DNA from 2 places in the Chitinophaga sp. OAE865 genome. Region 2 is predicted to be linked to the other one. Evidence: riboswitches for the same ligand, from Rfam matches in the RefSeq annotation. Region 2 holds a riboswitch; the other holds the start of a gene.
The links. Region 2 has a riboswitch for S-adenosylmethionine ahead of ABIE50_RS15925 (trans-sulfuration enzyme family protein). Riboswitches for the same ligand answer to the same signal wherever they lie in the genome.
Positions count from the first base shown of each region.

Region 1 (15,727 bases), 1.5 Mb from region 2:
CGGCTGCACGAAAAAAAGTTGTTCCAGGGCTGTTACATCAGGGGCTTCCAGGATCCGGGAAAACAGGTGGGTGGATTGCTGCAGCAATGCGGCAAAAGTGGCCAGCCGCATGGTGGGAAAGGCAGCAGGGCGCATCCGCAGCCAGTTCCAGTGGTGGGCCGGAATTGGGCTGAGCCGGAATTTGTGCTGCAGGTGCCCGTAAACATCCTGTAACTGTAACGCATACCCGTCGGTTTGCGAGGCTTCCAGCATCCCTGCCTGGCCAAACAGCAGCGCCTCTACCTGGAGCAGCAGGTGCCGGTACCGCATCAGCATTTTATAGGGAAGCGATTGCGCCACCTGCAGGAAAGGCAAGGCATTTACCGGTGCGCCATAACTCTGCGCCACTGCCCAGTAGCACACTTCCTCCCAATTGTAATGATTATGCTGCAGCCAGGCCCGCAGGCTGCTGATCTTACGTTCCCAGCGCTCCGCCAGCAACCGCTCTTTCCAGCTTAGCCAGATCAGCTGCGGCACCTGCACGGCATGGGGGGCACATGGCACAAAAGGCGATAATGATTTCAACTGCTCATAACGCTGCAGGAGCACCTTGGGGATATGCTGCTGCAATTCCAGGCAGGGAGCATTCCCGGTAACAACATCGGGCATGTCGTGCACAAACACCACATGCAGGATAATACGGCCGTATTGTGCATTATACTGATGCCCGTGCCGGAACCAGTCGGATGTGCGCAGGTGCAGCTCCACCTGGCCTACCCATAAAGTAGCGCCGATCCTGATCTTGGCAGCCGAAAAATCCGGTCCGCCATTGTGGTTATGAACGCCTGGAAATATTACCTGTACCGGCTCTCCGCCGGTGGTGGTCAGATGATCCTGCTTAAATAGCCGGAAGGCCCAGATATGCTGGAACAGCTCTTCTGAGAGCAACGGGTTAACAAACATAAAAGATATGGTTGGGTATAAAATAATATCATCCAAAGGTAATAAAACACCGGTTAATAAATAAAAAACTACTCCAATTTGGAAATCTGCCTAAAGTGATATTACCTTTGCGCCAGTTCTTACACATCACTTATCCAGAAAGGCGGAGGGACTTGGCCCTGCGATGCCTTAGCAACCTTTCCTGATCTATGATCGGGAAAAAGGTGCTAATTCCTGCCCTGGTGCAAACCGGGGAAAGATAAGTTGGCAGAGATAATACTTCACAGATATATATAACTTTCTAAAAGAGCTCTTCCAACAAACGGGAGAGCTTTTTTTATGCCCCCTCCCCGCCCTTTCATGGATTTGTTGTTGTTTAAGTTGATCTTTAATGATATCGTTGCAGTTGGCAATTGTGCACATTGAACATCATTAAAAATAATTTATAACATGAAAACAGCTACACAACTGATTCACAGCATACCGGTAGACGAACTGACAGGCGCCATTTCTGTGCCTATCTATCAAACGTCCACTTTTGTGCAGGAATCACCCGGCATCAATAAAGGCTTTGAGTTTTCGCGGGCAAACAACCCCACGAGAAAAGTGCTGGAAGACCTCATCTGCAACCTGGAAGAAGGGTTTGCCGGGTTTGCGTTTGCCAGCGGTATGTCGGCCATAGATGCAGTGCTGAAGCTGTTAAAGTCCGGCGATGAGATCATGGCCGTGGAAGATACCTACGGTGGCATCTTCCAGATCTTTAACCACATGTTTGAACGCTTTGGGATCAAAGTGAATTTTGTAGATACCAGCAACCTCGATAAAGTACTGGCCGCAATTACGCCCAATACAAAGATCATCTGGCTGGAATCGCCCACCAATCCCACTTTGCGCGTATCTGATATTAAATCTATCAGCAAAATTGCCAAACAGCATAATATCCTGCTGGCGGTAGACAATACCTTCAGTACCCCATTACTGCAACAGCCGTTAACACTGGGCGCGGATCTTGTGATCCACAGCGCCTCCAAATACCTGGCAGGCCATTGCGATGTGATCGCCGGCCTTGTAGTAGTGAACTCAAAAACACTGGCAGACCAGATCCGGTATAACCAGAATATTTCCGGCAGTATACTCAGCCCCTTTGAAGCATGGCTTACTATACGCGGTATCGAAACACTGTACCTCCGCCTGGAAAAACAATGCAGCAACGCCAGCGCCATCGCTAACTGGCTGGCCACACATCCTGCGGTGGATAAAGTGTTCTATCCCGGACTGGCCACCCACAAAAATCACCACATCGCCCGTAAACAACAAAAAAATTACGGCGCTCTGGTAAGCTTTTCCCTGAAAAGCGACAATATCAAAAATGCGATCCGTATCGTAAACGCTACCAAATTATTTAAGCTGGCAGAAAGCTTTGGCGGCGTGAAAAGCATGCTGGCCCACCCGGCCACCATGACGCATCGTACCATCCCGGAAGAATTCCGGAGAAAAACAGGACTGCAGGATTCCTGCATCCGTTTATCAGTAGGCATCGAAGATGCCGATGACCTGATCAACGACCTGAAACAGGCGCTGGATAAACTAAACCATCCGGCCGGCAAGCAAATTACAGTTTTACAATAAAGCCATTAGTGGTTGGTAACACCACTTTCAATGTACGGAAACTGATCATCTCTGCACGGCGAAAGACTGATTGCTAAGGCTGCAAGCTCAAAAAAAGTATGGAAAACAAGATCATCAATTTAGGCATTTTCGGATTCGGCGTCGTAGGACAAGGACTCTATGAAGTTTTGAACAGAACAAAAGGTATTAATGCACGGATCAAAAAGATCTGTATTAAAGATCCTAATAAATCAAGACCGATCGACAGCAGTTATTTTACGACAGACAAAAATGAAATACTCGAAGATCCTACCATTGACGTAGTAGTAGAGCTGATCAATGAAACCGAAGCAGCCTTTGAAATAGTGAGCAAAGCGCTCCGCAACGGTAAAGCCGTAGTAAGCGCCAGCAAACGCATGATCGCTGAAAACCTGCCGGCTCTGTACCAGCTGCAGGCGGAAAACAAAGTACCCTTCCTGTATGAAGCATCCAGCTGCGCAAGTATTCCCATTATCCGTAACCTGGAAGAATACTACGATAACGACCTGCTCAATGCAGTGGAAGGTATCTGTAACGGCTCTACGAATTATATTCTTACAAAAATATTTGAAGAGAACCTCAGCTTTGCCACCGCCCTGCAACAAGCGCAGGACCTGGGTTTCGCGGAAACAGATCCAACACTGGATATCGAAGGATATGATCCGAAATTCAAAATAGTGATCCTGCTGCTGCACGCATTCGGTACTTTTGTGAAACCGGAAGAAGTGTTCAACTTCGGTATCCATCACCTGAATGATTTTGATATCCAGTTTGCCAAACAAAGGAATTGTACTATCAAACTCATTGCACAATGCCGCCGTCAGAACGGGCATGTATTCGCTTATGTACTGCCACACCTGATCAGGGAGCACAACCTGCTCTACGATGTGTACAACGAATACAACGGTATCCTGCTGGAAAGCGCATTCACCGACAAACAGTTCTTTGTAGGTAAAGGCGCAGGCGGTACCGCCACCGGCAGCGCCGTATTATCGGATATCTCCGCACTGCTGTACAACTACCGCTACGAGTACAAAAAGATCAAACAAAACAACCAGCCCAGCTTTACAAATGATGTAAAACTGAAAGTATACCTGCGCTACAAATCACCCGACCAGGTAGACCTGGCAGAGTTCTTTAATATCTCTGAAAAATATGAGTCTACTGAATGGCGCTATGTGGTAGGTACTATCAACCTGCAGAAACTGAGAGAAGCCGGCTGGCTGAAAAATAAAGATGTGAATATCCTGATATTGGAATAAAAGAGATGTAATAAAGCAAAAACCAATCATGATTACGGCGCAGTTCCCTGCGCCGTTCTTATTGATTAAAAATTTTCCAGCTCTTCTACTACCCTGCTTACCGGTAGCCCCATTACATTATAGAAGCAACCATTTATACTGTCTATCCCCACAGCGCCGATCCATTCCTGTATGGCATAGGCGCCTGCCTTGTCGAAAGGTTTGTACTCATCCACATAATAAGTGATCTGCTCTGTGGTTAACGGCTTGAAATGTACAGCCGTTGTTTTGGAAAAGGCTACTTCCTTCTCTCCCTGCCTGATAATAACGCCGGTGACTACACGATGCTCTCTTGCGCTGAGCCGCGATAAAATGTTAATGGCATCTTCCCGGTTCTTTGGCTTACCGATAATATCATTGTCCAGTACCACCACGGTATCAGCAGCAATAATAACATCGCCGGGAGCGCACAGCTCCCGCACGGCGGCGGCCTTCTGGCGCGCAATATGCACGGGAATATCCACTATGGCTAATTCGGGAGGAAAAGTTTCTGCTGTTTCTATCACCTTCACCTGGAAAGGAATGCCGGCCTGTTCCAGCAATTGCTTTCTGCGCGGCGACTGTGAAGCCAGGACAACGGGTGCACGGTTATACATCTCTATAAATAAAGTTTAAAAAATATCATTGATAAAATTCCGGTGAGCATGATCACTTTTACCAGTGAGCTTACTTTGTGATAATGTTCTGGGAGACTTGCCTTTTTCAGCAACACGTAAATGTAGGCACAGGGCGCCTGTACAAACAGGAGAAGGTAACCGATGGCTGCATACCAGCCCAAGATCCATACCCTGATCTCCACCAGGAGGATAATAATTACCAATGCCAGCAAAAGGGCATTACAAAAACGCTTGGCTGCCAGTACTCCCCAGGCGATGGGCAGGGTGCGGCATCCGTCTTTACTGTCGCCCATCATATCTTCCAGGTCCTTCACAATTTCCCGGACCATGGAAATAAGAAAAGCAAATAATGCATATACCCCGATGATCTGTATCAGCTTCCTGCCGGTAGGCGAAATGATGGCTTCAAAACTATGATAGATCTGGCTTTCGTAAAAGCCCACCACCACCACGGCCAGGGCGGTTAACAGGGAAATGATCACATTCCCGATCAGCACCTGTCTTTTAAAAGAAGTGGAATAAAACCAGAGCAGCAGTGAACAGATCACCTGTGTAAAGCCAAGATAGAACTGCCCGGTTTTCCATGCCACCACAAATCCCAGCGATACACCGGCCAGGTTAAGCATGGTATGCCAGGCCATTGCCCAGCGCCGGCTGATGATTTTATCCAGCACCATCTTATCCGGCTTGTTGATGATGTCTATATTTATATCAAAATAGTCGTTGATAATATAACCCGCAGCCGCCACCAGTATGGTAGACAGGCTCAGTAAAACAAACTGGGGAACCGGTAGCGACGGCTCTTCGCCGGAGCTGCGTAACACCGGCTCTACCACGCAGTATTGCAGTAAGAACTGGGTGAGGGCAATATATACCAGGTTCGGGTACCTGATCAGTTTAAAAAATGCAGCCCAGAGCTTCATAGTTTTCTCTTTTATTATTTCGATGCGATTCCTTCATCCATTAACCAATGTCCGTTCAGTTTCAATACTTTTTCCATTACCTCTCTTACGCAACCATGGCCCCCGGGCAGAGGGGACACGTACCTCGAAATACTTTTTATTTCGGCTGCTGCATCTGCGGGGCAGGTGGGTAAAGCTACCAGTTGCATAGGCAGATAATCCGGGATATCATCTCCCATATATAATATCTCGTCCCAGCGAAGATCATTTTCAAAAACATAATCCTGCAGTTTCTCCTGCTTATCGTGTACCCCTGTATAGATATCTTTTATACCCAGTCCCTGTAACCTGCTCACCACGCTTTCCGATTTTCCCCCTGAGATGATCACCACCCGGTAACCCTTTTTCACCGCCAGTTGCAGCGCATAGCCATCCTTTATATTCATTCTGCGCGACATTTCGCCGCCCGGCAGCAATTGCAGGGTGCCATCCGTGAGCACACCATCCACATCCAGTACAAAGGTGGTGATAGATTTAAATAAAGCCAATACGTTCATGGGGCCAAAAATAGCCAATTACGCATTAACAATCGATTATTCCCTATTTATTATGGAACTGGTAAATAGCGTCTGACATGACCTGGTATACCAGCTGCAGGTAGGGATCTCCGGCCAGCAGATCCCGGTGCAGGCTCATGGTAGTATCATCCTGCCGCAATGCGGGCCCTGTTTGTACCTGCTCCGGTGCAAATTTCTCCAGCCGGTCGAAGGTTTCCTTTATAATAGGTTGCAGTAAATTAAAATCCAGCTGCTCTTTTTCACAATAGGCTTTTGCCTGGGCGATCAGGTGATTGGTAAAATTATTACACAGCACGGCCGTGAGGTGGTATTTCAACCGCTGTTCGGAAGAAGTAACCGTAACGCTGCCTGAAATACTCTGGGCCAGTGATTGCAGCCGCCTGAGCACCTCGTCGTTGCTGGCTTCCAGCATCACGGGGATGGGCGGGTAATTTTTCACCTCCTTGCGGATCGACTGTAAAGGATACACCACCCCTGTATTGGAGGATATCCTGGAGATGGCAGCCAGGGGCACCGCTCCGGCCGTATGCGCCACCATACGCTTTCCCAGGCGCAGTTCGTCGTTCAGCTCAGGGATGGCCGCATCACTCACTGCAAGCAGGTATACATCCGCGTCCATATTTATATCCTGCAGATCATTCGTATAATCTGCATGGAGCATCTCCCCCAGCTCCCTGGCATGGTCTTTCTGCCGGCTCACCACCTGTTTTACCTGGTGACCATGAATTTTGAGGAGATGTCCGAAACAATGCGCAACATTGCCTGTGCCAACGATAACTACATCCATTATATTTAATTTTAAAATAACAAACCGCCGGTATCGATCGGATTCGTGGTTTCTAATATACGTGTTTTAGCGGGTACCCGTTTTTTTCATTACATTACAACGTATTTTAACGTTTAAAAGCGACCTTATTTTTTAATTTGAAGGTACTTTTATATTATTGCGGAATTCATAGAAGTAATTATTTTGTAGAATTTTGCGTATTTAGCAGCACATTAAAGAAGCATACATGGCAAAAAATTTAGTTATAGTTGAGTCCCCGGCGAAAGCCAAGACCATAGAAAAAATATTGGGCAAAGACTTCGAAGTCAAGTCCTGCTTCGGTCACATACGTGACCTGGAGAAGGATGACATGGGGATAGACATTGATAACAACTTCAAGCCTAAGTATGTGATCCCGGAAGATAAGGAAAAGGTGGTGAAGGAACTGAGGAAGCTGGCGAAGGATACCGATGAGGTATGGCTGGCAACGGATGAGGACCGTGAAGGGGAGGCCATTTCCTGGCATCTGTGCGAGGTATTGAACCTTGACCCCAAAACGACCAAACGTATTGTTTTCCATGAAATTACCAAGCCTGCCATAGAAAACGCCGTACAACATCCCCGCAAGCTGGATATGGACCGGGTAAATGCGCAGCAGGCCCGCCGTATTTTAGATCGTATTGTAGGCTTTGAGATCTCCCCCGTGCTGTGGCGTAAAATGAGTATGCGCAATTCCCTGTCGGCCGGCCGTGTGCAATCCGTAGCGGTCCGACTGATCGTGGAAAGGGAAAGAGAGATCAACACTTTCAATTCCGTGAGCACCTTTAAAGTGGAAGCTTATTTCACCGGTAAGGATATTAATGGTAAGAATATTTCCTTCAAAGCCGAGGGCCCGGGCAAATTCAAAACCGCGGAAGATGCGGAGAAATTCCTGCAGCAATGTGTTGGCGCCGCCTATACCGTAAAAGATATACAGGTAAAACCCGGCAAGAAATCGCCCGCAGCACCGTTCACCACTTCTACCCTGCAACAGGAAGCCAGCCGCAAACTCGGCTACAGCGTTTCCAAAACCATGTTGCTGGCCCAGAAGCTGTATGAAAGCGGTAATATCACCTACATGCGTACCGACTCCGTAAACCTGTCTGATACCGCGGTAAGTGAAATTGAAAAAGCTATTAAAACCAGTTTCGGTGACAAATACCATCAGCACCGGAAATTCAAAAATAAAAATGAGTCCGCACAGGAAGCGCACGAAGCCATCCGCCCTACCTACATGGAAAACACCACGGTAGATGACAGCGACACCCGCAAACTGTACGAACTGATCTGGAAACGCACCATTGCCAGCCAGATGGCTGATGCAGAACTGGAAAAAACCATCGCCAAGATCGATATCTCTACCAACCACGAAGAGCTGACCGCCAGCGGGGAAGTACTGAAATTCGACGGCTTCCTGAAAGTATACATGGAAAGCCACGATGATGAAGATGAAACAGAAGAACAGGAAGGTTCCTTACCTCCACTGGCCGTAAAACAATCCCTGGATCTGAAAGAAATGAAAGCCACCGAAAGGTTCTCCCGCCCGGCTCCCCGTTATACGGAAGCCAGCCTGGTAAAGAAACTGGAGGAACTGGGCATTGGCCGTCCATCTACTTATGCTCCTACTATTACCACCATTCAGAAACGTAATTACGTGGAGAAAAGGGATAAGGAAGGTGTGAAAAGGGATTTCCGTATCCTGCTGCTTAAGGCCGATAAGATCACCAAACAAACCGACTCAGAAAATACCGGTGCAGAAAAATCGAAATTATTCCCTACAGACCTGGGAATGATTGTAACCGACTTCCTGAACCAGTACTTTAATAATGTAATGGACTACGGTTTTACCGCCAAGATTGAAGAGGAATTTGATGAAATTGCCAGCGGTAAAAAGGTATGGAATAAGATGATCAGCGAATTTTATTCTCCTTTCCATAAAGATGTGGAAAACACCCTGGAAAATGCAGAGCGGGTGAAAGGCGAACGTCCGCTGGGCACTGATGCCGCTACCGGTAAACCGATTGTAGCACGTATGGGCCGTTATGGACCTATGATCCAGATAGGTAGCGTGGAAGACGAGGAAAAGCCGCGCTTTGCCAAGTTAAAGGCCACACAAAGCATTGAAACCATTACACTGGATGAGGCAATGGAATTGTTTAAACTGCCCCGTAACATTGGCCAGTTTGAAGATTCCGATGTGATTATCAACATCGGCCGTTTTGGTCCGTATGCACAGCACGATAAGAAATTCTATTCCCTGAAAAAGGAAATGGACCCTTACACCGTGGAACTGGATGAAGTAGCACCGTTGATCGCAGAGAAACGTACTGCCAAGGATGAACGGACCATCAAAATATTTGAAAAGGAAAAAATTCAGATCCTGAAAGGACCGTATGGCCCTTATATCAAACAAGGCCTGAAGAACTATAAGATACCGAAGGAAAAAATAGATAACGCTGCTGATCTGACCGTGGAAGAAGCCAAAGCCATTATTGAGGACGTTAAAGCCAATCCACCCAAGAAAAAAGCGCCTCCCAGGAAGAAGAAAGCTGAATAACGCTGTGGTAAGAATATGCTGAAAATCGGGGCAATGATAATAACTGCAGTGTGAATGGTATGTTTATTATTAAATTTGCCGACAGGATCACATTATTTAATGATTACCACATGATCATAATAATGGTATGAACGAAAACAGAGAAATAAACGCTTTGTTCCACCTGTTGGATGATCCGGATCTGGAGGTATTTGATACGGTTGCCAGTAAAATATTACTGTACGGTAAAGATATCATTCCGAACCTGGAGAATTTGTGGGAGAATACAATTGACGAGGCTATTCAGGAAAGGATAGAGCTGCTGATCCACCGGGTTCATTACCAGGATTTGCAGGCAGCGTTACGTGTATGGGGGCTTTCATCATCCCAGGACCTGATGCAGGGCGCCATACTGGCTGCCAGGTACCAGTTCCCCGATCTTATGGATGCACCTATCATAGCGGAAATAGATCGCATCAAACGTAATATATGGCTGGAACTGAACAATTATCTTACCCCGCTGGAACAGATCAATGTGCTGAACAGCATGATCTATAATTATTTCGGTCTTAAGGGAGAAGAAGTTTCCTACCAACGCAAAAACCAGTTCTTTATCAACCAGGTGGTAGAGTCCAAAAAGGGAAATCCTGTTACCAACGGGATTATCTACCAAAGCCTCTGCGCCATGCTGGACCTCCCTGTATACGCGGTGAATATCCCCAGGCAGTTTATCCTGGCGTATTTCGACAGCTATATTGACTTTTCCACCCCCGCGGAACCCGGCGACCACCGCATCCTGTTCTTTATAGACCCCATCCAGGGCCAGATCTATACCCAGCAGGATGTGGACACTTACCTGAAAAGAGTATCCGTACCACCGGTCCCCTCCTACTTCAAACCACAATCCAACAAACGCATCGTGCAGTTCTTACTGGAAGAACTGTCCAAGTGTTTTCGCGACGACAAAGACGCCTACAAAACGGATGAACTGATGAACCTGGCGAGTATACTCGAAGATTAACGCGGAATTTGTCTGAGTCAGACAAAATCCGCACGCGCGCCGAAGGCGCAGCGCAAATCAAAAAGCCCACCGCATAAGCGATGGGCTTCCTAATTTCTTGCAAGAAAAGATATTAATCTCTTACTTAGCTGGAGTTGCAGCAGCAGCTGAATCAACCGGAGCAGTTACAGCAGCAGAATCAACGTGAGCAGCAGAGTCAACTGGAGCAGTTACTACCGGAGCAGCGTTCATTGTGTCTACAGGTGCAGTTGCAGCAGAATCAGTAGCAGGAGTGCTACCACCGTTACAAGCAACGAAGAACAGGCCAGCGGCAGCAGCTAATACGAATAATTTTTTCATTTTTTAGGTTGTTTTATTTTTAAAACCGCCGCAAAGGTATGCAAATTTTATAAAATACAAAATCTGCTTTACCTCTTTTCCGGTAAGTATTTATTTTTTTCTAAAGAAGATCTTCAGCGGTACTCCTTTGAAATCAAATTTTGTCCGGATCTGGTTCTCCAGGTAGTTACGGTACGGCGTTTTCACATCGTCCGGGAGATTACAGAAAAAGGCAAATGCCGGTGTATGTGTAGGCAGCTGCGTTACATATTTGATACGGATAGGAATACCCCTCACCACCGGCGGGTGATATGCTTCAATCGCTTTCAGCAGCACTTCGTTCAGCACGGATGTCTGGATCCGGCGGGTACGGTTTTCATATACTTCCAGGGCCGTTTCAATAGCTTTGAAAATACGTTGCTTTTCTGTTACGGAAGTGAAGATGATAGGCACATCGGAGAAAGGCGCCAGTCGCTCTTTCAGTGTTTTTTCGTAGTCCCTGGCCGTGTTGGTGGCTTTTTCCACGAGATCCCATTTATTCACCAGGACCACTACGCCCTTGCCTTTTCGGGCAGCGAGACTAAAAATACTAAGATCCTGCGCAGTGATACCTTTTTCCGCATCCAGCAGCAGCATTACCACATCGGATTCATCTACCGCCTTGATGGCACGGATCACGGAATAGAATTCCAGGTCTTCATTCACTTTTGTTTTACGGCGGATACCCGCAGTATCAATCAGCATGAAATCTTTCTGGAACATATTGTAACGGGTGTGAATGGTATCGCGGGTTGTACCGGCAATATCAGACACAATATTACGCTCCACGCCCACCAGTGCATTCAGCAGGGAAGATTTCCCTACATTAGGCTGACCTATGATCGCTATTTTTGGAATATCTACATTCTGATTGGCGTCTTCCATATCCGGGGTAATAAAAGTTACCACGTCGTCCAGCAATTCGCCGGTGCCGCTGCCTGTCATGGAAGAAAGGAAGTAGGTACGTTCAAAGCCCATGCTGTAAAACTCTGTGGCTTCCAGCTGGCGCTGACTGTTATCTACTTTGTTAACCACGAGGAAAACCGGTTTGGAGGTGCGGCGCAGAATATCCGCCACATCTGCATCCAGGTCTGTAATACCGGTAGTCACATCACACATGAAGATGATTACATTGGCCTCTTCCATAGCCACTTTTGCCTGCTTGCGAATCTCCCGCTCAAATACATCATCACTGTGGGTTACAAATCCGCCTGTGTCGATTACATTGAAGGTTTTGCCGTTCCAATCAGCAATACCGTATTGACGATCGCGGGTTACACCGCTCTGGTCGTCCACGATGGCCTTCCGCTGTTCCAGTAAACGGTTGAACAACGTTGACTTGCCTACGTTGGGACGGCCCACTATAGCTACTGTAAATCCTGCCATTTTGTTATTATATTTTGTCGTACTAACCTGGATAATACACCCAGGAATTTTTTAGTGTTAATACCCGTATTCCTTCAGGAATGTGTCATTGTCGCGCCATTTGCCGCGTACCTTTACAAACAGTTCCAGGAATACTTTCCGTTCGATAAATTTCTCTATCTCCTGCCGGGCCAATGTTCCCAGCTCACGGATGGATTTGCCCCTTTCACCCAGGATAATGCCTTTCTGGGTATCGCGGGTAACGATAATTTCAGCAGTGATCTTCGTTAACGTATCCTTTTCCTGGAATTGTGTAACAATTACCGTGGTGTGATACGGGATCTCTTCTTCAAACAGCTGGAATACTTTTTCACGGATCATTTCTGCCACTAAAAAGCGTGTAGACTTATCCGTTAGTGTATCATCAGGATAGAACGGGTTGCCGGCGGGCAACAGTTTTACTATTTCAGCCAGCAGCTCCTTTATTCCTTTTTTCTGCATGGCAGATATAGGCACTACAGCTGCCGCTTTGCCCCAGGCTTTGGCACGTTCCGTTAAAACTTCCATATCCTCTTTCAGGATATTATCCATTTTATTAAGGATGAGAATGATGGGCACTTTCAGTTTCAGCGAATCAAACAGCTCCAGGTTCTCGTCCATATTATCTTTGGCGTCCATGATCAGCAGGGCCACGTCTGCATCTTCCAGGGCCGATTTAACCGCTCCCATCATTTTTTCGTGCAGCTTGTACTTTGGATCGATGATACCCGGTGTGTCGGAAAAAACGATCTGGTACGCAGGGTCCGTTAATACCCCGGTGATACGGTGACGCGTAGTTTGCACTTTAGGGGAAATGATAGCGAGCTTTTCACCAATAATGGCGTTCAGCAATGTGCTTTTCCCCGCATTGGGCTTACCGAAAATATTTACAAAACCTGCTTTATGCATGATGACAATTAAACCTGATGACGCTGCTGTTGCAACTCAAACTTACCGAAATAAAAAAAGCCGAATTTCTTCGGCTCTTAATCTTTTTACGCACTCTTCAGTACTATTTTGTAGCGAGGAGCGGATTCGAACCACTGACCTTCGGGTTATGAGCCCGACGAGCTACCTCTGCTCTACCTCGCAATGAGGGTGCAAAGATACAATTATTTCATTCAGCACCAAATCTTTTTTGAAAAAAATACAAAAAGCCAACCATAAAAGGTTGGCTTTCATATTGGAATGCTTCATACATTGTTAAAATGGGAGGTCGTCAGCGGGCTGTTCCTGAACGGGCTCTGCCTCGGGTACGGTTATTTCAGGTACCGTGATTTTCCGTTTTTCCTCATCCTTACGGCTGAGCAACTTCAGCGAAAACACCCGTAACCTTAATGCCCCGCATAATGCACCGGTTGCCGTGCTTACGTAGGCCTCCACTTTTGGAGCGCCTTCTACGTATACCATTACACCCTGCGTTAAAAAAGGAGCAACATTGAACTTGTCCCAAAGCGCGCAATCCACCCAGGTGGTTCTTTCTTCCAGTATGCCCTGTGCGTTCTTAAAACGCTCATTCACCGCTACCGGAAAATTGAAGACAGTGGCGCCGTTGACTTCTTTTTTCACTACATCGCGGCCAAGATGCCCGATAAACTGAAGTTTCATCATCAGAAATAAAGATTTAAATGATTAAAAATTTATAAAAGATGATTGAGAGAAGTATCCTGAAAATTAAGCAATTTCCTTCTCTCAAAAAATAATTTCTGATTTATAGTTCATACAAGTATACCTTTGCAGTAACGCAACACATGGGGTGCCTTACTTTCAGGCTGAGATCACACCCAATGAACCTGGACCAGGTAATGCTGGTTAGGAATGAACAAACAGAAAACAGACATATTTAAAATGAAACAGCTAATGTTATTAGTGCTGCTATCTGTAGCAGGCACTTTACATGCACAATCGTTGGTAACCGGTACCGTTACCAGTAAAGCCAGCGGCCAGCCACTGGAGGGTGTTACTATTTCCATCAACCAAACCGGCGCTGTTACCGACAGCAGGGGCCATTACAGTATCCATCTTCCTAAAAAAGGAAACTATGCTTTAACAGCCAGTTTTGTAGGTTTTAAAACATTCACCACCACCATTACCGCCAACAATACCACGCAGCTTACCGACATTTCCCTGGAAACAACGGCGCTGTTTGTAAAACCGGTAGAGATCAGCAGTTTACGCGCAGGTAAAAATTCTCCCTTCGTAAACACTACTTTAACCGCAGCGGATATCAAAAAACAAAACCTCGGACAAGACCTGCCCATCCTGCTGGATCAGCAACCCGGCGTAGTTACCAGTTCAGATGCCGGTACCGGTATCGGCTATACGGGCATGCGCGTACGCGGTTCTGATATTACCCGTATCAACGTTACCGTAAACGGTATCCCCGTGAACGATGCGGAATCGCAGGGAACCTTTTTTGTGAACATGCCGGACTTTGCTTCCTCTGTAAGCAGCGTTCAGCTGCAGCGCGGCGTAGGTACCTCCACCAACGGGGCCGGCGCTTTCGGCGCTACGCTGAACCTCAGCACCAACGAATTCAATGAAAAAGCATACGGTGAGATCAGCAACAGCTACGGCTCCTTCAATAGCTGGAAACATACAGTGAAAGCAGGTTCCGGCCTCATCAACGATCACTTCACCATAGATGCGCGCCTCTCTAAAATTTCATCAGACGGATATATAGACCGCGCCACTTCCGACCTGAGCTCTTTCTATACTTCCGCCGCTTACGTTTCCGCCAAAACAGCCATAAGACTGAACGTCTTCTCCGGGAAAGAAAAAACATACCAGGCCTGGTACGGCGTACCAAAGGCACTCCTGGAAACAGACCGCACGTACAATCCCGCCGGCACAGAAAAACCAGGCAGCCCTTACGATAATGAAACCGATAATTACCAGCAGGATCACTACCAGCTGTTCCTGAACCAGGAAGTGAATTCACATCTCAACTTCAACGTAGCCTTCCACCTCACCCGCGGACGCGGCTACTACGAACAATACAAAGCGCAGCAGCTTTTTTCCGGCTACGGATTACAGGGACCGGTGATCAATGGCAAAAGTGTTGATACCACCGATCTCGTCCGGCAGCTGTGGCTGGACAACTATTTCTATGGCTCCGTGTTCTCTGTAAACCGTACCGGAGAAAAGTTCAACTGGAGCCTGGGTGGCGGCTGGAACCGCTATACCGGCGACCATTACGGCAAAATCATCTGGGCGCAAACCGGCATCGGTAAAGACCACGAATATTACAGGTATCCTGCAGCAAAAAATGATTTCAATATTTACTGGAAAGGTGAATATAAACTCACTGCTGCGCTGAGCATTTTTGCAGATATGCAATACCGCAACATCATGTACAACATGGATGGTTTTGAAGCGGCGCCTTCCTACATCGCGCATGCGAACTATAATTTCTTCAACCCCAAAGCAGGTATCTCTTATAACATCAATCCTACTAACCGGGTATTCGCGTCTGTTGCCATTGCTCATAAAGAGCCCAACCGCGGCGACTTTGAAAACAACTATGGCGTAGCAACCCCCAAACCGGAAATACTCCGCGATGTGGAAGCCGGTTATTCATGGAACAACAACATTGCCGCCATACAGGCCAACCTATACTACATGAATTACAAAAACCA
Region 1 covers NZ_JBEPOF010000001.1:2,416,250-2,431,976, reverse strand. Annotated here, with positions in the region: gene ABIE50_RS10000 (DUF2851 family protein) at 1-942, opposite strand, end outside; SAM riboswitch class I at 1,070-1,187, shown strand; gene ABIE50_RS09995 (trans-sulfuration enzyme family protein) at 1,372-2,550, shown strand; gene ABIE50_RS09990 (homoserine dehydrogenase) at 2,649-3,830, shown strand; gene ABIE50_RS09985 (Maf family nucleotide pyrophosphatase) at 3,896-4,465, opposite strand; gene ABIE50_RS09980 (geranylgeranylglycerol-phosphate geranylgeranyltransferase) at 4,468-5,409, opposite strand; gene ABIE50_RS09975 (KdsC family phosphatase) at 5,424-5,945, opposite strand; gene ABIE50_RS09970 (Rossmann-like and DUF2520 domain-containing protein) at 5,989-6,753, opposite strand; gene topA (type I DNA topoisomerase) at 6,980-9,328, shown strand; gene ABIE50_RS09960 (transglutaminase-like domain-containing protein) at 9,456-10,328, shown strand; gene ABIE50_RS09955 (hypothetical protein) at 10,449-10,667, opposite strand; gene der (ribosome biogenesis GTPase Der) at 10,758-12,071, opposite strand; gene era (GTPase Era) at 12,129-12,998, opposite strand; tRNA gene ABIE50_RS09940 (tRNA-Met) at 13,110-13,181, opposite strand; gene ABIE50_RS09935 (single-stranded DNA-binding protein) at 13,293-13,700, opposite strand; gene ABIE50_RS09930 (TonB-dependent receptor) at 13,938-15,727, shown strand, end outside.
Region 1: linked by a shared signal. The riboswitch ahead of ABIE50_RS09995 (trans-sulfuration enzyme family protein) and the one ahead of ABIE50_RS15925 (trans-sulfuration enzyme family protein) in region 2 are both predicted to bind S-adenosylmethionine.

Region 2 (15,727 bases):
TCTCGATAATCCTGCCCTTGGGGTGGCTACCGTACTTGGACTGATGGCTGCCGCTTTCTGGGGAACCGGTATCCTCAGTATCCTCTTTGCTTTCCGTCTTAAACATGTAAAAAAGGAATTAAGGGAACACGGTTTGTAAACATCTGCCTGTCAACCCGGTTACAGCGAATATCGAAGTGATCTGTCACTTCGATATTCGCTGTAGTGGCTTTATGCTTCCGGCATTTTCCTGTATATTCGGTGCTTCTAAATCTAATCTCTTCCGATGAAAATCAACAGAATCTATGCTATTGCGTGCCTGCTGTTATGCGCAGGAATGCAGCAGGGAATGGGGCAGACTACATCCGGGTATGACGCCCATGAGGCTTTTTCTCCTTTGTTCTACCCGGCGCCAGGCAATGAGTTCCGTAGCGCAGGCGGGCAACCCGGTCCGAAATACTGGCAGAACGCGGCAGATTATAAACTGGCGGTAACGCTTGATACTGCGCAACATCGTATAAGCGGTTCCGTTGTCATTACCTATAAGAATAACAGCCCTGATCAACTGCCTTTTTTGTGGTTGCAGCTGGATCAGAATATTTACCGGGAAGACTCCAGGGGAAGCGCTACCGTGGCTTCTTCTGGTGAGCGTTTTGCCAACCGTAGCTTTACACAGGGATTTGAATTGAAAAGTGTAACTGTGATCAGTGCCGGGAAATCGGCTGCCGCCAATTACCTCGTGAATGATACCCGTATGCAGGTGAAGCTGGCAGATGCGCTTAAAACAGGCGCCTCCCTGCAGCTGAAAATCGATTACGCATACACCATCCCGGAATATGGCACCGATCGTACCGGTCGCCTGCGCACTGCCAATGGATGGATCTACGAGATAGCACAATGGTATCCACGTATGGCTGTGTACGACGATATACTCGGATGGAATAATATTCCTTACCTGGGCGCTTCCGAATTTTATCTTGAATACGGCAACTTTGATTATACCATCACAGCGCCCGCCAGTTTGCTCATAGGCGGCTCCGGGGAACTGGTGAACGAAGCGCAGGTACTATCGCCTAAAGAAATAGGCCGTCTTGCCAAAGCGCGCAACAGCGATGAAACGGTATATATCCGCGACAGTGCAGACGTAAAGAATAACAGGCCATCAGGTAACCGCACCTGGCACTTCGTATGTAAAAATGCCCGCGACGTAGCCTGGGGCGCCTCTGCTGCCTTTATCTGGGATGCCGCACGTATTAACCTGCCTGGAGGTAAAAAAGCGCTGGCACAATCGCTTTATCCGCTGGAAGTAGCCGGTAAAAATGCCTGGGGCAGATCCACCGAATATGTAAAAGGTTGTATTGAACATTACTCGGACAAGTGGTACGTATATACATACCCGGTAGCTACCAACGTAGCGGGAATTGTAGGAGGCATGGAATATCCCGGTATTGTTTTCTGTAACTGGAAATCCACAAGGGGCGGCCTCTGGGGCGTTACAGATCACGAATTCGGGCACAACTGGTTTCCTATGATCGTTGGCTCCAATGAACGTAAATATGCCTGGATGGATGAAGGGTTTAATACTTTCATTAACGGCATCGCTACCCAACATTTTAATAACGGCGAATACGCTGCCCGCCAGAGTATGCAGCGGGCCGCCCCCATGTTGTTTTCTGCCAATGCAGAAGCCATCATGAACACACCGGATGTGATAGGGCTTAATTATAACGGCATTGCCGCTTATTACAAACCAGCAGCAGGATTGAACCTGCTCCGTAATGAAATCCTGGGGCCTGAGCGTTTCGACTATGCTTTCCGGGAATACATTAAGCGCTGGGCATTTAAACATCCTACTCCCTGGGATTTTTTCAGGAGTATGGAGAATGCCGCTGGTGAAGATCTCAGCTGGTTCTGGCGAGGATGGTTCTTTAATACCTGGAAACTGGACCAGGCGGTAAAAGACGTGAAATATGTAAAGAATGATCCGACACAAGGCGCCCTCATTACCATCCAGAACCTGGAACAATTGCCTATGCCGGTGGTGCTGGCAATAACAGATGCCAACGGAAAAACGGATACGGTGCGCCTGCCGGTGGAGATCTGGCAACGTGGCGGTAACTGGACATTCCGCTATCCGTCCACTACTAAATTAGCCGGCGTAATTATTGACCCCGCAGGCAATTTCCCTGATATCAATCCATCCAATAATACCTGGAAAGGGGAGACAGGAAAACCGGTGCCTCCCGGAACTACGGCAACGGCTATATTAAAAAGATATATTGATGCAGTTGGTGGCGACAGTCGGCTGAAAGGCTTAAAAGACCTGCTGCTGGAAGAAGAGGGTAACGTTAAAGGCACTGTTATTGAACGTCGTGTGCAGGTAAAGCAACCGGATAAAATATTGCAGGTGGTGACCGTACCAATAAATAACATGGTGCCCTTCAGGTTGCTCATTAACGGCAATAACGTAAGTATGGCCCGCATGGGAAAGAACATCCCGCTATCGCCGTCGGACAAGGCTATCCTGAAGGATAAAAACAGCCTGTTCCCCGAGTTGCAATATCTTAACAACGGCAGCGATGTTAAGATGGAGCTGTTGCCGGTGACAGAAGAAGTAAATAACGCCGAGGCATATGTGATGAGCATTGCCACTTCCAACGGAGCGCTGATGCGTAACTACTATGATGTGAAAACAGGGCTGAAAGTACGCACCGTTTCCCTGCCGGGGCAGGAAGGCAAAGAGCCGGAAACAACCACTGATTATGCGGATTACCGCGAGGTGAATGGTATACAGTTACCGTTTGCGATTACCACCACCGACCCAAGTGGTTTTGAAGCGGGGATGACAGTGAAGAAGGCAGTGGTGAATGGGGGGATTGAAGAGGAGGTGTTTAAATGATCCGTAAATGACAAGGTAGCATCTTCTGATTTTTTCGGAAGGCTATCTTGTTGTACAACAATTTATTATTTTACTTCAACAAACCCCTATACAAAATATTAAATGATGATGAAATACATTAATGTTAACCGTTTATTGTTGGCCCTTTTATCTTTCTTAATTTTTAATGGTCAATCGCTTTTTGCACAGATTAACTATACCGGATCTCTTAATCATGCAACACTTGGTGGATCTGCCTGGGTAAAAGCCGGCACGCTGGCCATCCCTCAGCAGGGAGTGTCTGCTTCCATCAGGATATATGGCGGCGTAGGTTTTAATGCTGGAATTGATCAAATGGGATCTACGGAGCTTTTTATCAGGACCGGTAATGGGAGCTCCGTGGTAGATGGCTTTGCTTTTTCTGCCTATGCTACCCGTACTGGCCGGCATATTGGAGCTGTAAATGCCATCAAGGTATTACCCAATGCGGCGGGAGCGGCCGCCACTGCGTATGATATTTATTTTTATAACGGATCTTATATTGGTCTGGGATCTTACCAGGTGACCTGCGCCTATGGAACCTGGACCCACAGCATGACACCTGCCTCCGATCCAGGCGCCTCTGCATATACAGTTCCTTTTGAATTCAGAACTTTGAATGAAACTTACCTTGCCGGCTCCCTGTTTATTTCTGGAACAAATGGTAATGTTGGTATCGGCACCGTTACTCCGAAAGCTAAGCTGGCGGTATATGGTGATATCTTTGCCACCAAAGTAAAAGTTACGCAAACGGGATGGCCGGACTATGTATTTGGGAAAGACTACCATCTTCCTGAAATATCAGCGCTTGAACAATATATATCAACACATCAGCATCTTCCGGAAATACCTTCTGCAACGGAAGTAGCGAAAGAAGGACTGGATCTCGGAGATATGAATAAAAGACTGCTGCAAAAAGTAGAAGAGCTCAGTTTATATATCATTCAATTGGATAAAAAGAACAAGGAACTGGAAAGCAGGCTTAAACTGGTGGAGAATGCCAATAGAAAGACGATTGAATAATATTCATTAAGTTTCAATTACCCCGGACTGTAAACAGATGCCATCCAAAAGAGAATACTTTTGTGAAAGTTAATATCTTCGCGGCAGCACCAATGTCATGAAAGAATGAAACAACTCCGGCCGGTAATGTTTGTGGGCACCGCCTCCGATGTAGGTAAAAGTGTGATCACAGCCGGGTTTTGCCGCATTTTCAAACAGGATGGATTTACTCCGGCGCCTTTTAAGGCCCAGAATATGTCGCTCAACAGCTATGCAACACCCGATGGCCTGGAAATAGGCCGTGCTCAGGCGGTTCAGGCTGCAGCAGCAGGCGTGCCTTGCCATACTGATATGAACCCGGTGCTGCTGAAACCTGTCAGCGACTGTAATGCCCAACTGGTGCTGCATGGCAGGCCTGCCGGTAACCAATCGGCCTGGGAGTATTTTATGGAAGATGATAAGCGTGCGCTTTTTGAGGAAGTAAAAGGTGCGTTTAACCGCCTGTCGCAACGCTATAATCCCGTTGTAATGGAAGGGGCGGGCAGCATTTCAGAGCTGAACCTGCGCGCAAAAGATATCACCAATATGCGGATCGCCCTGCATGCAGGTGCGGCCGTTTACCTTATTGCGGATATCGACCGGGGAGGCATTTTCGGTAGCGTGTATGGCACTATCGCATTGCTGCCACCGGAAGAAAAAGCATTGATAAAAGGAATCATTATTAATAAATTCAGGGGGGATATCCGCTTGTTTGAAGATGGAAAATCCCTGCTGGAAAAGATCACCGGCGTACCGGTAACCGGTGTGCTACCTTACTATCACGATATTCATATTGAAGAAGAAGATGCAGTTTCGCTTCCGCTTAAACAGAAGCGATATGTTACAGGAGAGATAAATATCGCGATCGTGTTGCTGCGGCATATGTCGAACTTCACCGATTTCAATGCGCTGGAAAAAGATGAGCGGGTAAATATCTTTTATACTGACAACCCCGCGGAACTGGCGGCTGCAGATATTATTATCCTTCCCGGAAGTAAAAATACGATAGCCGACCTGGTAGCTATCAGGAACAACGGTACCGCTGCGGCAATAACGGATGCGCATAAACGAAATAAGGCAGTGATCGGCATTTGCGGTGGTTACCAGATGATGGGGCAACAGGTGGCAGATCCTTATGGCGTGGAAGGCGCTGCCGGCAGCATCCCGGGCCTGGGTATTTTACCGGTTAGCACCGTGCTTACCAGAGAGAAGGTAACCCGGCAAAGAACTTTTTATTATCGTGGTCAGCAGAAAATATGTGAAGGATATGAAATTCATATGGGAGATACCACTGCAGCAGTTCCTTCTCCGCTGAATACTTTTACCGGTGGCGGTACAGATGGTTATTTCCTTAGGGACAACTGCTGGGGTACCTATCTTCATGGCATCCTGGACAATGATGCCGTGATCAACGACCTGCTGGCGCATTGCGGCAAACCTGTAGTAGCAAAGGAATTTGATTACCGGCGGTTCAGGGAAGAACAATATAACAAACTGGCAACACATATCCGTGAACATCTGGATATTCCGGCTGTTTATAAGGCGCTGGAATTATAATAATATTGCATTATGATACAAGGACACGGAGACGATGGCTACCTGTTTGATCAGCAGGTAAAGGCTGATTTCAGCTCCAATGTTTGGTATGGTGGTTTACAGACAGGGCTAAAGGAGCATCTCAGTAACAAAATAAACGGTATTGATCATTACCCGGATGCAGGCGCCGTAAAACTACAGGCCCTGCTGGAAAACCAGGCCTCCCTGCCCGGCGGCAGTATCCTGGTGACCAATGGCGGCACGGAAGCCATTTACCTGGTGGCACAGGCCTTTGCCGGCGCTACTACCACTGTGGTAGTGCCTACTTTTTCCGAGTATGAAGATGCGTGTAAGCTGTACCGGCACCAGGTACAATACCTGCAATGGGATAAACTAACACCGGATACCACATTTGCCACCGACCTGGTATTTATCTGCAATCCTAACAATCCTACCGGGCAGGCGCTGGATGAAAAAGCCCTGCAGCAACTCATTATACACAATAAGCATACGGTGTTCATCATCGATGAAGCCTATATACAGTTTACGCTGGATGCAGTTACCATGCTGCCTCACCTGCATCGGTTGCCCAATGTGCTGGTGCTGAGGTCCATGACAAAAACATGCTGCATCCCCGGGCTGAGATTGGGCTATGTGGCTGCACGGAAGCAGCTGCTGGACAGGGTCCGTGTTTTCAGGATGCCCTGGTCGGTGAACAGCCTGGCGCTCGAAGCGGGTTATTATATCCTGGAGCACCCTGAACAGTTTACGATTTCAACCGACAGCCTGTTACAGGAAACGTTCCGGTTATGGGAGGCTGTCCGTAAGATGCCGGAGTATAAAGTACATGCGTCCCATACGCATTTCTTTCTTTTTGAAACATTAACCGGTACAGCTGCAGGCTTGAAGGCATGGCTGATGGAACGGCATGGTTTGCTGATCAGGGATGCCTCCAATTTCTACGGACTTGGGCCTGGTCATTGCCGTGTCGCCTGCCGCAGCGCCGCCGATAATAAATTACTGATCACTGCTTTGCGCCAATGGACCCTGTATTAAAATTCGTATTGCCATTACTGTTAGGGTACATTGCCGACCTGGTGCTGGGAGATCCGCGCAGCTGGCCGCATCCCGTGAAAATGTATGGCTGGTTGATCCGGCAGGGCACCTGTTGGCTTAACCGGGGTGGTGCCCGGTTCTGGAAGGGCGCCTTACTTACTGTTACGCTTTGCGGGACGGTGTACGTAGGTTTTTATTTTATACTTATAGTACTATCGGGGTGGCCGGTAGTGTACTATGCATTCAGTACGGTGTTTGTTTTTTTTGCACTCGCCAATAAAAGCCTGTTGCAGGAAGGCCGGGAGGTTTTTGACGCATTGCACCACGAGGGACTGGAAGCAGGGCGCCGGCGACTGTCATGGATAGTGGGAAGGGATACCGGCCATTTGTCGCCGGACCAGATCCGTATCGCGGTACTGGAGTCGATGTCTGAAAACCTGAGCGATGGGGTAGTAGCCCCGCTGTGCTTCTATGCTGTGCTGGGCCTGCCTGGCATGATGCTCTATAAAATGATCAACACGCTTGATTCAATGATAGGCTATAGGAATGCGCAATACCTGTATTTTGGGCGTTTTGCTGCGCGCCTGGATGATGTGGCCAATTTTATCCCGGCCCGGATCACGGCCCTGCTGATGATCCTTCTGTACGGCAGCAGCCGGGCCTGGCATTTTATGATCAAATACGGACCGGCGCATAGCAGCCCCAATTCCGGTTACCCTGAAGCCGCGCTGGCGGGCATCCTGGATTGCCGCTTCGGTGGACCTAACCTTTACCAGGGAATTGAAGTACACAAACCTTATATTGGCGAAAATGAACGTAATATTGAACACGATGAATTCCGTAAGGTAATGTACCTTAATCATGCGGTTACTTTTGTAATGGTGATCAGTATCGTGGCGATAAAATATTATTTGATATGGATAGTACAGCAGTAACACCACAGCGGGAAAAAGAAAGGATCAGTATTTTAAGTTGCGGCTGGCTGGGTAAACCCCTGGCATTGCACCTGAAAGCCGCCGGTTACCCCGTGAAAGGCGCGCGCACCAGCATGGAGGGTGTGCGGGAACTACAGGCCCTCGGCCTGGAAGCCTATGTTGTGGTATTGTCGGAAAATGTGTTAACCGGCCCGGACGATTTCTGGGACGCCGATATTTTGGTGGTAAATATTCCTCCCCGGAAAGAAAGGGGAAAAGAGGCGCATGTATCTGAGATAATGCTGTTGCGCAGCTTTATTGAAACTACCCCTATCCGTAAGGTAATATTCGTCAGCTCCACTTCTGTATATAAAGATATCAACGGACTGGTAACCGAGGAAAATGATGAAATGCCCGATACGCCCAATGGAATGGCATTGCGGGAGGTGGAAGAGCTCCTGCTCTCGTCTACTGTATTTGATACTACTGTGCTTCGTTTCGGCGGACTGATAGGCTATGACCGCCTTCCTGATCAGCGTCGTATTATGGAAGGGCGTAAATCCAACGGTCAGCCTATGAATGTTATCCATCGCGATGATTGTATCGGCGTTATCCGCCAGGTGATCGAGAAAGATGCCTGGGGGGAAGTGTTTAATGCCTGTGCCAGCGGGCATCCGCAACGCAGCCGTTACTATAAGGCAGCAGCGCAGCATCTCGGTATTCCTATGCCCCGGAAGTTGCCTGCCAAAGAAGAGCCATATAAGATTGTAGGTTCCAGCAAACTGAGGAACATGTTGGGATATTCTTTCCTGTACGATGATCCGTTGCAGGTGTTTACGGCTAATGTTTAAAGCCCGCGGTTACATCATACAAAAAAAATTGTTTACATGTATTAAATTTACTATATTGTAGTGATACCTCCTCTATGCCAGCGGGAGGTATGGTTCAACAATAACATATTTATTCAATCCTAAACCTGAAAAAGCCGTGAATCTGCTGCTCCCTGGCCTGTTTGCTATAGCATTATGGCTGATGTTCTCCCTGTACCGGAGTCACAATCGGAAAAAGGCCGAATTGCTCTTACCCGTAAGATCTGCCAGTATTGTGAAAATTCACAGTTATAAATCCTTCGGCATCATTGCTACCATCCGCTTCAAGGATGAACAAACCCCTCAGATCGGCGACCGGTTGCATGAGGAAGGTAATATTTACCAGATCACCGGGGTGGTAACGCCCGATCCTGTAGAGGAACAACCCAGGGATACCTGGGATTGCCGCCTGGTAAAAATATAACCGGTGTATTACCTTTAAGTATCCCTGGCTTCAATATTTGACGATGAGCCTGTGTATCGGTATCATGAGATAGGTTCGCAGCGCTTTAAGAAATTTTTTATCCTGATATAGCTGGTCCGTGGTTTGCGTAAGATCTTAGAAAAAGGAGATCTTATGAATGCTTTTATGATTAAAACTTCCGGAGGCCGCTTTTATGTAAGGCCTGCATCACCAGAACGCTTCCTGGTAGATATAGATGGAGAGGAGATAATGATGGAGAAAGATGAAGACGGATATGTACGCGCACCGGGCGCTACAGATAATGGTCGTCGTTTAAATATGGGCCTGCTCAACAATATTGCAGATGAAATCGCGGTCAAAACAGCGTAGAAATTCCACAGGTTGGGGTTACTGATGCTCCTCAAATGCCGTCAGGTATTTGTCGATGTACTGTGATTTTGTTTTGGATTTATACTGCATTACAAAGCGGGGATGCTCCAGCGGGACCACCTCTTTAAAAAATTTTTCCTTTTCATTTAATGCCTGCAGGAAAGCGGCATTTTTACCCGTCCCCATACAATAGCATACTTCGCGGCTGATATTCCATTGCAGCTGTTCTTTTAAGCTGCTCACAATAAACGGATAGGCGGCCTTTGTCAAAGCGGCGCTGTCGTAATAATTGTAATTTATTTCTTTGCCGCTAGGCTGGAGGGCAGTAAATCCAAGCGGGCAAATGGAACTGATATAGAATTTCCCGTAAAATTTCTTTACTCCGCCGTAGGCGTCTATCACATCATATACGAATACCGAAGAGGGCTCATGTGTTTTGAGGCCGGTGATTTCGATCCCGCATTTATCCCACATACGTTTGGTATCTGTAAAGGGGACGCCGGTTGACCCAGATCCCAGCCGGCCGGGATTGATACCCAGGATCAGTTGCCGGGGTTGTTTATCATCATAAAACTTTTTATAGAACTGTTTCATGATGTCCATAATACCGGGGCCTTCCCGGAAAGGGTTCATCACGCGGATGCCTGCAGGCAGTTTGCCCGGAAATTGCAGCTGGCTGTTGAATGAAATGATCTGGTCTGCGATAGTCATTCCGCAAGTTAAGCCATTTGCTGGTGCCTGGTAATCTTTTCCAGTATGTCTTCTTCCCGGTAAGGCTTCATGATATAGTCGTTTAAGCCGGAGCGGAGGTACAGCTCAATATCGTCATCCATCACATTACCGGTGATGGCAATAATGGTTACTGCCGCTTTTTTCGGGTCGGGCAGTTCCCTTATCATGTTGGTTAGCATGAGCCCATCGATGCCCGGAAGATCAATGTCCGTCAGTATGAAATCGAAGGCCTCTTTTTCATATGCTTCCAGGGCCTCTTCTGCCGAAGAGACGATCAGATAGGAAGCCTGCATTCTGTCCAGCATCAGGGCCAGCAACTTTTGATTGAGAATGCTGTCTTCCACCACCAGTAAACGGATACCGGGAGGAATAATGGCGTTTGTAGATGTACTGTTCACGGGGACAATAATTTTTTTGGTAGCAGGAGATGAGGCCACCGCCCTGTACCTGATTTCAAAATAAAAAGTGGTACCTTTTCCTGGAAGGCTTTCCACATGAATCTTTCCGTTGTGCAGATCGATGATTTTCTTAGAAATATGCAATCCCAACCCGCTTCCCTTATGATAATGGTTATTTCCCTGGGAGAAAGCATCGAATACCAAAGGTAGTTCTTTATGTGAAATACCCACACCCGTATCTTTTACGCTTACCTGTAATAAGTTGTTGTCACGCACATGCGCCGTAACGGTAATACTGCCTTTTTCTGTAAACTTGATCGCATTAGCTACCAGGTTGATCAATACCTGTTTCAACCGGAAGGCATCGCCCACCAGGATTAATGTACTGGGGAAATAAATATTTACTTCCAGCGCCAGTGATTTCATTTCTGCCTGTACAGCTAATGTTTTGCATACTTCCTCAATGGCAGTGCGGGGAGAAAACTTTTCTTCCCTTAATATCGGTTCTGCAGATTCCATCCGCGTGTAGTCGAGCACGTTATTTACCACCTGCAGCAGCATTTCTGCAGAATAACGTATAGCCGGCACCGTTTCGGGCCGCTGGTCGCGTTCCATCAGGTGCACATATCCCAGCAGCGACTGCACCGGCGTACGTATTTCGTGGCTGATGGTGGCGGCAAAATCGCTTTTCTGCTGTGCGTATTTTTCCGCCTGTTGCTTGGCCCTCAGCAGTGCCAGGTCGTAGCGGTATAAACGGATGATACCATATATAATGATACCTGCCAGTAACAGGATAAGGGGGATTTCCCAGTAATTATGCTTATCCAGCCGGTACAGGGAATGATCGATGTCCTGCCCGAGCCGGAGCCGTCTTTTATCGGTTTCCTCTACAATATGCTGCTTCAGGTCTGCTATGAGGTGAAGCAGTTCAGTGAACAGGCGCTCGTTGGCGATCACCAGGGCGTATTCTTTCTGTTTCAGGTTATTGTGGCTCTCGGTGGCATCCCTGATAAATTTATTGTAGGCAGCCTGTATTTTCGAGAGCTGATCTTTGGAGAAAGCCTTACCATCTTTATTGGTATCGTATTGTACGATCTTTACGTGCTGGCTGGTTTGCTGCACCTGCGATTTATTGCTGATCGCATCTTTGATACGGCCAAGCAATTTCTTGCGTCCTTTGGTAGTGGCGGTTTCCGTGGTAATGATCGTATCGGCCTTCGGAGCGGGTACCGGTATTTTAATATTGCTCAGTTGTTGCAGCGGGGGTGGGGGAGCAGTAGTATCCCATACCTGCGATAGCTGCAGCAATGAATCTACGTATAGCCGTGTTTGTAAGTACAGCTGCGATTTCCGGGCTTTGTCGGCCAACAGGGCCTGCACCTGTTTTTCATTTCCAGTGGAGCTTACGGCGCTGTCGAGATGCGCTGTAATGCTGCTCAGCTGTCCAACATAAGTATTCAGGTATTTACGGTCGTATGTAAGCGTATATACGCGGAAGTTATTATCTGCTGCATACAGTAATTGTACTGCCTGGTCAATATGACCTGCATCTGTTTTCGTGGCAACCAGGTCTTTAACAACGATGCCTAACTGCGCTGATTCTTTCTTCCTTAGTGAGATGATCATAAAAAAGGTCATCAGAACAATCACCATTATCGTTAGTATGGCATAACGTATAAAGGTTTTTTTTTCGTGGGTTGTATACATTGTTATTATATGATTGGGACGTTGGCGTGGTGGCTAAACCGGTGCGAAAATAGTCATTTTATATTCCGTAACTAATAGATAATCAATGAAAAACAAAAAGAATAGATATGTATTTTCTGCTGAATTTCCTATATATGATTATATTTAATACATTATATATTTTTTCTTATTAAAAGTTTCATATAGTGCCGCAATTCAAGGTATAAATATTGGTATATAAGATATCTGTTATGTTTTACTTGAAAAGATGAAGTTCACTTTTCCTTTTGTATTATTGTTATACTTCTGTTGATTTGATATATCAGGTCAATAGATTTGTATTATTGTTGCCGTAATATCTGCTTTGATACATTATATGAAAAACTGTTTTTTAACCTGGCTGCTGCTCCTGGCGTGGTGGCCATGTACTTTTGCCCAGCCTGCTTCGCCAGACCAGCACTACAAATTTTATAAGGGATCCAGTGCCCTGCAGGACAGGATCTTTTACCTGTTTACCCTGATGGAGGAGTTACCGGGCCTGTCGCGGCTCATGAACAGTGACAGTGCCCTCTGTACACTTGGACAGGAATACCGGCAGCGTGTAACCGGTTCCGTGAGTAAGGGCGACCTTACCGCTCCGCTGCAATTTTCGGCACGTACTACCGGAGAGGTGAGCAAGGCGTTGATTGATTTATTGCTGCGCCACCCAAAGGAAATGGGCCGCCTGCTAAACGAAATGCGCGGCAGTGGGGTATTTCAGCTGTACGCGGATAAAGCGGATACCACACTGTTGAGTCTTGCCTGGAAAGATGCGGCCGACGGTGTGAATTATATCCTGAACGCCTATACGAATGGAAAAGGGCTCCGTTACCCCGTGATCGATTCTGCTGCCTATTATGTAGCATCACCTGCCTACAGGTCCATGATACAACGTGTGATGGAGCAGGCAGGAAAAAGGAAGCCGGGGCTGTTTTTCCGGCCCTCGCTGGACGTGGCGCTGGGGCTGCTGGAACTGAATCACCGCGATGAGGCCATACGTTATGAGCCTTTATCTGCCATTAATGAAGCCGCTTATAAAATGGTGAAGCAAACGGACTGGAGCAAATATCCTTATACCGCCATGCTTATCCTGGGCGCCAGCCCCGTGGCAACTGAGCCTTTGAGCGAAACCGGTAAAAGCCGTTGCCGTACCGGTGCAGAGTTGTACCGCAAAGGGATGGCTCCTTTTATTATTGTATCCGGAGGGCATGTACGGCCTGTAGGAACCCGGTATTCTGAAGCCGTGGAAATGAAGAAATACCTGGTTAATGAACTAAAGATCCCTGCGGCCGCAGTAATGGCCGACCCTTATGCCCGGCACACCACTACCAATGTGCGCAACGCCGTAAGGATCCTGTGGCGGAGCGGTATCCCGGTTGATAAAAAGATGATGTGCGTTTCTGACATCATGCATGTGGCATATGTAAACAGCCCTATGTTTACCAAACGTTGTAAAACCGAACTGGGATATATGCCTGCGGCAGATATGGAACAATCGGACCTTTACTTTTTGTCGTTCCTGCCAGACCTCCGCTCCCTGCAGGTAAATGTTTTTGATCCGCTGGATCCCTGAGGTAAAATATTCCGTTCACTCATTCGTCTACATATAAACACATCCTTTATTTTATGTCTGATTCTTCTATCCAGCCCTTATATACCATCCTCGGCGCAGGAGGCATAATTGCCAATGAACTGGCCGCCGAACTGGTAAAAAATCAGAAACGGGTACGCCTCGTGAGCCGTTCGCCCAAATCCATTGCAGGAATTACCGACCTGGTACCCGCAGATATTACGGACGCCGCCCAAACGAAGAAAGCAGTCAGGGGCAGTTCCGTGGTGTTCCTCACCGCCGGGCTTAAATATGATATCAAAGTATGGGCAGATGCCTGGCCAAAGATCATGACCAATGTGATCGGTGCATGTAAAGAAGCCGGTGCAAAACTCATCTTCTTCGACAACGTATACTCGTACGGGTTAGTGAACGGCCCAATGAAGGAAGACACACCATATCATCCTGCCAGTAAAAAAGGAGCTATTCGCGCAGCGATTGCCACCCAGTTGCTGAATGAAACAAAAGCCGGTAATCTCACCGCTACCATCGCCAGGGCGGCCGATTTTTATGGACCGGGCGCCGATAAAACCGGTTTCCTCAACCTGCTGATCATCGATAAGTTCAAAAAGAACAGCAGCGCCATGTGGCTTGGAAAAGACGACCAAACGCATAGTTACACCTTCACTCCCGATGCGGCCAAGGGTTTGTACCTGCTATCGCAGGACGACACTTCCTGGAACCAGGTATGGCATCTGCCTACAACCAATCCCGCACCAGACGGGAAGGGATATATACAGCTCATTGCGGAGCAAATGAATGCAAAGCCGAAGTATATGAAACTGGGCAGCTTTATGCTTACCCTATCGGGGTTGTTTGATACCACTATCCGCGAAATAAAGGAAATGCTGTACCAGAATAATCACCCCTATATTTTCGACTCTTCAAAATTTGAAAATCACTTTAATGTGAAACCTACTTCCTATGAAGAAGGGATCCGCCTTACACTGGCGCAATCTAAATAGTCTACTGATTTTGTAGGAAAATAAATTTGGAAGTTATTTTTTCTGTCTTATCTTTGCACCAGTTCTTTAAATAGCTTATCAAGAAAGGAGGAGGGACATGGCCCGACGATACCTTAGCAACCACCACTGTGCAAACAGTGAAAGGTGCTGCATCCATCCTGGTTTAAGAACCGGGAAAGATAAGTCAGATCAATAGTTTACTGTAAATTATTACTTCAAATAATTAGAAAACTCATCTGGCTCCCAGGTGAGTTTTTTTATGCCCCCACCTTCCTGATAAGCTCATTCAACGAACCTGTTTAATCAATTTTCATCAAACTAAAAACCAAACAAACGATGAGCACTATCACAGAACTGATCCATTCTATTCCCGTAGACCCGCAAACAGGCGCTATTGCCGTGCCTATTTACCAGACCTCTACTTTTATCCAGGAAGCGCCTGGTGTAAATAAAGGATATGACTATGCCCGGTCAAACAATCCTACCCGTGAAACAGCGGAGAAGATCATCGCCAAACTGGAAGGAGGTGCCACTGCCTCTGCTTTTGCCAGCGGATTAGCCGCTATTGATGCCGTGATCAAACTCCTGAAATCAGGCGATGAAATTGTAGCGGTGGATGATATTTACGGCGGTGCTTTCCGCTTATTCAACAAAGTATATGAGAAGTTTGGCATTAAGGTAAACTATGTAGATACTTCAGATACACAGGCGGTGTTTAATGCCATCACACCGGCTACACGCCTGATATGGCTGGAAACGCCTACCAATCCAACATTGAAGATTTCAGATATTGCAGCTATTGGCCGCATTGCAAAAGCGCATAACTGTTTGTTTTGTGTAGATAATACCTTTGCTTCGCCTGTGTTGCAAAAACCATTGCAGCTGGGCGCCGACCTGGTGATCCACAGCGCTACAAAATACCTGGGCGGGCACAGCGACCTCATTGCAGGTGTAGTGGTATCCAAAACCCTGCAACTGGGAGAGGAGATCAAATTTTACCAGAATGCCTGCGGGGCCATACTTTCACCGTTCGATAGCTTCCTGCTGATACGCGGTATTGAAACATTACACCTGCGTATTAAGCAACATTGTATTAATGCGCAGACGATTGCGGAATACCTGGAGAAACATCCTGCAGTGGACAAAATATTTTACCCCGGCCTGCCATCGCATCCCGGTCATGAGCTGGCGAA
Region 2 covers NZ_JBEPOF010000001.1:3,902,110-3,917,836, forward strand. Annotated here, with positions in the region: gene ABIE50_RS15860 (HdeD family acid-resistance protein) at 1-139, shown strand, start outside; gene ABIE50_RS15865 (M1 family metallopeptidase) at 266-2,878, shown strand; gene ABIE50_RS15870 (hypothetical protein) at 2,984-3,919, shown strand; gene ABIE50_RS15875 (cobyric acid synthase) at 4,025-5,494, shown strand; gene ABIE50_RS15880 (pyridoxal phosphate-dependent aminotransferase) at 5,507-6,529, shown strand; gene cbiB (adenosylcobinamide-phosphate synthase CbiB) at 6,514-7,464, shown strand; gene ABIE50_RS15890 (SDR family oxidoreductase) at 7,446-8,294, shown strand; gene ABIE50_RS15895 (hypothetical protein) at 8,431-8,736, shown strand; gene ABIE50_RS15900 (hypothetical protein) at 8,890-9,105, shown strand; gene ABIE50_RS15905 (uracil-DNA glycosylase family protein) at 9,124-9,816, opposite strand; gene ABIE50_RS15910 (ATP-binding protein) at 9,825-11,942, opposite strand; gene ABIE50_RS15915 (YdcF family protein) at 12,298-13,533, shown strand; gene ABIE50_RS15920 (NAD-dependent epimerase/dehydratase family protein) at 13,587-14,534, shown strand; SAM riboswitch class I at 14,607-14,720, shown strand; gene ABIE50_RS15925 (trans-sulfuration enzyme family protein) at 14,871-15,727, shown strand, end outside.